DNA from 2 places in the Catenulispora sp. GAS73 genome. Region 1 is predicted to be linked to the other one. Evidence: riboswitches for the same ligand, from Rfam matches in the RefSeq annotation. Region 1 holds a riboswitch; the other holds the start of a gene.

Region 1 (3,291 bases):
CAAGGCCAAGAAGTACGCCATGCAGGTCGCGTCCGGCGGGCCGAGCGCCAGCGCGGCGGCGGTCGAGGACGCGCGGCGGTCGATGCTGGACGCCGAGCGCGCGGCGATCGAGCATCTGCGGGACCTGCGGGAGATCAACGACGACGTGTATCGCCGGGTGCTGCACCAGCTGGACCTCGAAGAGGCGTACATGGAGCGGCGGTAGGTTCGTCTGGTTCCGGTTCTCGGGTGAATCAGTGCCCGAGCATCATCGAGACCAGCTTGACCGCCACCAGTACGGTCGCCACCGCGAGGTACCCCCGCAGCACGGTCAGCCCGATCCGGGTGCCGACCGAGAACCGGACCTGGCCGAGGTGCTCCAGCGGCGGCGTCCGCCACTCGTCGCGGCCCGAGCGGTCGATGACCTCGGCGACGTAGTCCGGGGCGCGCCGCACCCGCAGGGCCTTGACACCCATCCACGCGCCGAACCCCAGCGCGACGACTCCGCACCCGCCGAGGATCGCCTCGATCTGTCCGGCGGTGATGTTCTGGTCCAGCACCGAGCCGGTCAGCACCAGCGACAGCGCCACCAGGACGGCGATCACCGTGCCGGTGAAGACCGTGGTCTTGCGGTTGTTGACCCAGGGTCCGAGGACTTCCTTGTCCACGCACAGCAGCAGCAGGTACACCGACGCCGAGGGCAGCAGCACGCCGGCCAGGGCCTGCACGCCGACCGTCAGCACGCCCTGCACGTGGTCGCTGGCCACCAGCACGATCACCGCGGCGAAGGCGATGATCCCGGCGTAGACCGCGTAGAAGCCCTTGGCCTGCTTCACACCGCGGTGCAGCGAGTGGTTGATCTTCAGGCAGTCGCCCATCGCGTAGGCGGTGGACAGCGAGACCGCGAAGGCGCCGATGATCGAGGCGTCCAGCAGCGCCACGGCGAACATGTCGCCGAGGACCCGGCCGCCGTAGACCGTGAGACCGCGGGCCACGTCGGCGGCGTCGGTGTACGACCCGGCCAGGTGCGCCGCCGCCACCGCGCCCAGGCCGATGGTCGCCGCCGCGCCGACCACGACCACGACGATGCCGATGCCCAGGTCGGCCTTCTCGTACTTCATGAAGCGCGGGGTGATGCGCTTGTCGATGACGTAGCTCTGCTGGAAGAACAGCTGCCAGGGCGCGACCGTGGTGCCCACGATGCCGATCACGACCAGCATCACGGTGGCCATCTGGCCCGAGCCGCCGGGCAGCACCGGGGTGATGAAGCCGTGCGTCATCGCCCCCGCGCTCGGGTGCGCCATGATCGAGATCGGGATCAGCAGCAGCGAGCCCACGCACAGGGTCAGCGCGATCCGCTCGAACCGCTGGAACGAGCCGCTCATCGCGGCCGCCACGATGATCAGCGCGGCCATGACGACGGAGGGTACCTTTGGCAGCCCGAGGTAGCTGGTCGCCAGCGTGATCCCGATGAACTCGGTGACCAGCGTCAGGGCATTGAGGATGAACAGGTCGATGACGCTGAACGCGCCCCAGAACTTCCCGAACCGCTCGAAGATCAGGCGGGCGTGGCCGACGCCGGTGACCGCGCCCAGGCGCAGCACCATCTCCTGGTTCACGTACAGGACCGGGACCAGCAGCAACAGCGTCCACAGCAGCTTCGTGCCGTAGTCGTGGCCGGCCTGGCCGTACGTGGCGAAGGCGCCGGCGTCGTTGTCGCCGACCATCACGATCAGCCCCGGGCCGACGATCGCCAGCAGGGTCTTGAGCTTGGCCGACAGGCCCGGGCGGGTGTCGTGGTCGCCGAGCTTGATGGTGCCGAACGCACCCTTGATGTCGCCGACGTGCGCGTCGTCTAGGACTGCGCCGTGACGGTGCGTGTCGCGGGCTTCGCTGTTCAGCGTGGCCGTGGTCATGGAACACCCCCTGTTGCCGAGTAGGAGCGGCTGGTCGGGAGGCACGCGTCCACCCCGCCGGAAGCGGTGGGGCCGGGGCCCCGGTGCGGCCGGGTGGTGGCAGGGAACTGATGCGGTTAACGCGCGCCGAGGGAAGGACGGTGGGCTGGGTCGTGCGCGATGCGGGGCCGATCGTGGCCCGACCTACTACCAGGTTTCATCGCTACCACCTCCCTGCCCGCCGCGGCGCCGCGGCGCCTGTGTCTCGCGCGGTTCCGCCCGAGGGGGCGGACCGGTCCTACTCGACACCTCGGGGAGGTCAGCCCGGGAGAGTCCCGATCGCCCCGCCGAATCACGGCAAGGCCAAGACGAGTCCCGGCCACCTCTCTCGTCAGAGCTTCGGCACTTCACGGCGTAGCGTCAGCTGCGCAGCCACTTGGGATCACCCCTTAATCCGAGGAGATCTGTCCTGATCCGGAGGGTCTCTCGACCGATGGGATCAGTGGCCTTTGTCCGTGAAGACGCCTCACCGAACGAGGTGTCCTAACGGAAACAAAGCATCCTCTAGCGGTGTGGGACTGTCAACTCACCTCGTCACAGGTGGGTAACGATATGGATACGGCGGCAACCGGAACGAGCGGTCGAAACGTTTGCGGGTATCAGGGTGTGGTCTGTTGTGGCCTGGCACGATCGCGTTCGGCGTCAGGGCCGCCGGAGTCGTCCGGGGATTATTACAAACTGCGGGACTGCCGCTGGAACGGTGTCATCGGATACCGCGCATAGCATGCAAGCGTGTTTAGAGAGCCGATGACGACAGCACGTCTGGTGCTGAAACCCTTAACAGAATGCGACGCAGAGGAGATGGTCGGGGTGCTCGGCGCCCCGGAGCTCTATACGTTCATCGGCGGAGAGCCGCCAACCTTGGAAGCTCTGAGGGCGCGTTACGCGCGCTTGGCCGTGGGGCATTCTCCAGACGGTTCGCAAGAGTGGGTGAACTGGATCGCGCGGCGCGCCGAAGACGGCGTGGCGGTCGGCACCGTGCAGGCGACGGTGACCGACGGCGGCCGGCACGCGGACGTGGCCTGGGTCGTCGGCGCGGCGTGGCAGGGCCGCGGGTACGCGGTCGAGGCGGCGTCGGCGCTGGTGGCGTGGCTGCGGGAGTGCGGCGTGGCGGAGATCGGCGCGAACATCCATCCTGGGCACACGGCCTCGGCCCGGGTGGCCGAACGGATCGGCCTGGCGCCGACCGGCGAGCTGGACGACGAGGGCGAGCAGCTCTGGCGCGCGCAGGGTGCGCCGGGGCGGACGACGGTGGACGAGCATCCCGAACGGACGGAGAAGACCCGGTGATCGAGCTGAAGACGCCGCAGGAGATCGAGAAGATGGCGGTCACCGGCCGGTTCGTGGGCGAGACCCT
Region 2 (3,291 bases), on a different contig from region 1:
GGCCGTGCCGATGGCCGCGAAGGCCAGGTGGCCGGAGGCCGCCATGACCCCGACGGCGGCCGAGCACCACAGCGTCGCGGCGGTGTTCAGGCCGCGGACGTTGAACCCGTCGCGCAGGATCACGCCACCGCCGAGGAACCCGATGCCGGAGACCACGTACGCGGCGACCTGCGTGCTGTTCGCCGAGCCGTTGATGTCCGAGTACAGCACGAACAGGGTCGCGCCCACGGCCACCAGCGCGTTGGTGCGCAGACCGGCCATCCGGGCCCGCAGTTGCCGCTCCACGCCGATCGCGGCGCCGCATCCGAGCCCGACCGCCAGCCGCGCGATGAACTCCCAAGTGGTCAGGTTCTGCATGTTCGCCTCCTTATGGTGCGAAGGACGGTCAGCGGCCGAGCATCATCTCGACGAGCTTCCACACGCACATGACCATCGAGAGCAGCAGGTACAGCCGCAGCGCGCCCATGGAGTAGCGGCGGGTCCTGGAGAAGGTCAGCCGGCCGAGCCGGTCCAGCGGCGGCGTCCGCCACTCGTCGCGGCCGGAGCGGTCGATGACCTCGGCGACGTAGTCCGGCGCGCGCCGTGCCCGCAGGGCCTTGACGCCCATGAACGTGGCGGCGGCCAGGCCGCCGGCCGCGCAGCCGACGAGGATCTCATCGATCTGTCCGGCGCTGATGTTCGGCCAGATCACCGAGGCGGTGAGGACCATGGACAGCGCGATCAGGATGCCGATGACGGTCGAGGTGAACAGGGTGGTCTTCTTGGAGTTGACCCAGGGCCCGAGGACTTCCTTGTCGACGCACAGCAGGAGCAGGAAGACTGTGGCGCTGGGCAGCAGGACGCCGGCCAGGGCCTGGACGCCGGTCGTGAGCACGCCGAGGACGTGGGCCGAGGCGGTCAGGACGATGGTCGCGGCCAGGCCGATGACCCCGGCGTAGACCGCGTAGAAGCCCTTGGCCTGCTTCACACCGCGGTGCAGCGAGTGGTTGATCTTGAAGACGTCGCCGATCGCGTAGGCCGTGGACAGCGAGACGGCGAAGGCGCCGATGACGGAGGCGTCCAGGAGCGCGACCGCGAACATGTCGCCGAGCGCGCGGCCGCCGTAGTTCTGCAGCGCCGTGGCCAGCGAGCCGGCGTCGGTGAAGTCCGGGGAGCCCTTGGCCGCGAAGGCGACGGCGCCCAGGCCCATGATCGCCGCCGCGCCGACCACCACGACCACGATGCCGAGCCACAGGTCGGCCTTCTCGTACTTCATGAAGCGCGGGGTGATGCGCTTGTCGATGACGTAGCTCTGCTGGAAGAACAGCTGCCAGGGCGCGACGGTGGTACCGACGATGCCGATGATCAGCAGCATCAGCGGGGCCATGCCGCCCGCGCCGCCGGGGAAGGAGGGGCGGACGAAGTCGTGCGCCATGGTGCCGACGGCCGGGTGCGCCATCAGCGAGATCGGGATCAGGAGCAGGGAACCGAGGCAGAAGATCAGCGCCAGGCGCTCGAACCGGCGAAACGAGCCGGTCGAGGCCGCGGCGACGATGACCAGCGCGGCCAGGACCACCGAGGGGACTTTCGGCAGGCCGAGGTAGCCGGTGGCCAGGGTGATGCCGATGAATTCGGTGACCAGCGTCAGGGCATTGAGCAGGAACAGGTCGATGACGGAGAAGGCGCCCCAGAACTTGCCGAAGCGCTCGAAGATGAGGCGCGCGTGGCCGACGCCGGTGACGGCGCCGAGGCGGAGGACCATCTCCTGGTTGACGTACAGGACGGGCACGAGCAGCAGGAGCGTCCACAGGAGCTTCGTGCCGTAGTCGTGGCCGGCCTGGCCGTAGGTGGCGAAGGCGCCGGCGTCGTTGTCCCCGATCATCACGATCAGACCGGGCCCGACGATCGCGAGCAGCGTCTTCATCTTCGTCGACAGCCCGCGGCGGGCCCCGTGGTCGCCGAGCTTGATGGTGCCGAACGCACCCTTGATGTCGCCGACGTGCGCGTCGTCGAGGACTGCGGTGTTCGAGCGCTCCAGCAGTGCGGTGGTCATGTGGTTCACCCCTCCCAGCCCGCTCGGCGGGCGTGCAGGAGACGGCAGCAGACAGGAGCCCGCGACGGTGGCGGGCGGTCAAGTGATTAAGAGGTCAGAGCTGCTGCGCGTCAGACGGATCGAAGAGCAACGTGGAGCACAGTCGGCCAGCCGTCACCGGCAGCCGGTGGGTGCTACTACTCGGACTATCCACGCCACTCACCTCCACCCGACGGGGCCCCAGGAATCCACCTGGACCGCGATCACCGTGGGAGCACGCGCCGACTTCCGAGCACGAAAGAGCCCGAAACGAAACGGCGGAGGCACTCCCTCTCGTAAGAGCTTTGACACTGCCCGGCGTATCCCGACCATTGGCCGGTAGCCACTTCGGGTCACCCCTTAAGCCGAGGAGACCTGTCCTGACCTTGGGCGTCTCTCGACGTCGTGAGATCAGTGGCTTGTGTCCGGTGCAGACGCCTCACCTAACGAGGTGCCTTCTTGACGGACGTAATGTTATCGGACCATTGCTCATTTGCCTAATCGAGCGAATGTGGCGCGAACGCCGGGCGAGCGTGGCACGGGGGCGGGCCGGGGCGCAGCGGGCGGGGCGGGGCAGTGTTGGTGGGCAGTCGTGGCGAGCAGCGCACTCCTGGTCTTGCCGCCCAGACAGTGGGCGCTGTTATCCCCGCCGAGACCCCGGCGGATCGCTGAACACACTCACCGTTGCGAACGAGTCGACCACCAGTCGCAGCAGCGCCAGGGCCGCTGCGCCGTCGCCGGGGGCGGGTGGGGGTTCGAGGGCGACCAGGGGGATCGCGGTGCCGGCGTGCACGACCAGGGCTTCGGCGGCGGTCGGCCAGAAGCCGAAGCCCTCCTCTGTTGTCATCTCGGTGCGGGAGTCGCGGTGGGAGTAGGCGCCGGCTATGCGGCCCGGTTCTGGTTTGTGGATCACGCCCGCCGCGTCTGCCAGCTCGACCAGGGCTGAGCCGCCGTACTGCCAGCGGTTGCTGTCGGCGTGCGCCTGGGCCCACTGGTGTGCCTCCGGGGCGAGGGCGAAGTGCCAGCCGTGGGTGCGCTCCTGGAACTCGCGCTTGGCGACCTCCCAGCGGTGTGCACTCTCGGCGTAAAAGTCCTGCAGCTTGTCGCTGTCCATCGGCTGATCGTAGGCCGCGCCGCCCGTTCGCCGCCGCCCGTTCGCCACGGTCGGAGTGCCGGGGGCAGATCTTCGCTTTACGGTCGGAACGTGGATCTCCCGGTCATGCCGCCGGTGCGGCCGATGC

Evidence for each region. Region 1 has a riboswitch for magnesium ahead of ABH935_RS19470 (NRAMP family divalent metal transporter). Riboswitches for the same ligand answer to the same signal wherever they lie in the genome.
Region 2: another riboswitch for magnesium. It lies ahead of ABH935_RS31265 (NRAMP family divalent metal transporter); the one in region 1 lies ahead of ABH935_RS19470 (NRAMP family divalent metal transporter).

Annotation. Positions count from the first base shown of each region.
Region 1 is NZ_JBGCCM010000012.1:64,342-67,632, forward strand. Features, by position in the region: gene ABH935_RS19465 (Na+/H+ antiporter) at 1-205, shown strand, start outside; gene ABH935_RS19470 (NRAMP family divalent metal transporter) at 234-1,895, opposite strand; M-box (ykoK) riboswitch at 2,251-2,419, opposite strand; gene ABH935_RS19475 (GNAT family N-acetyltransferase) at 2,682-3,224, shown strand; gene map (type I methionyl aminopeptidase) at 3,221-3,291, shown strand, end outside.
Region 2 is NZ_JBGCCM010000023.1:115,694-118,984, reverse strand. Features, by position in the region: gene ABH935_RS31270 (MgtC/SapB family protein) at 1-357, opposite strand, end outside; gene ABH935_RS31265 (NRAMP family divalent metal transporter) at 386-2,032, opposite strand; M-box (ykoK) riboswitch at 2,332-2,508, opposite strand; gene ABH935_RS31260 (hypothetical protein) at 2,691-3,164, opposite strand; gene ABH935_RS31255 (ATP-dependent DNA ligase) at 3,255-3,291, shown strand, end outside.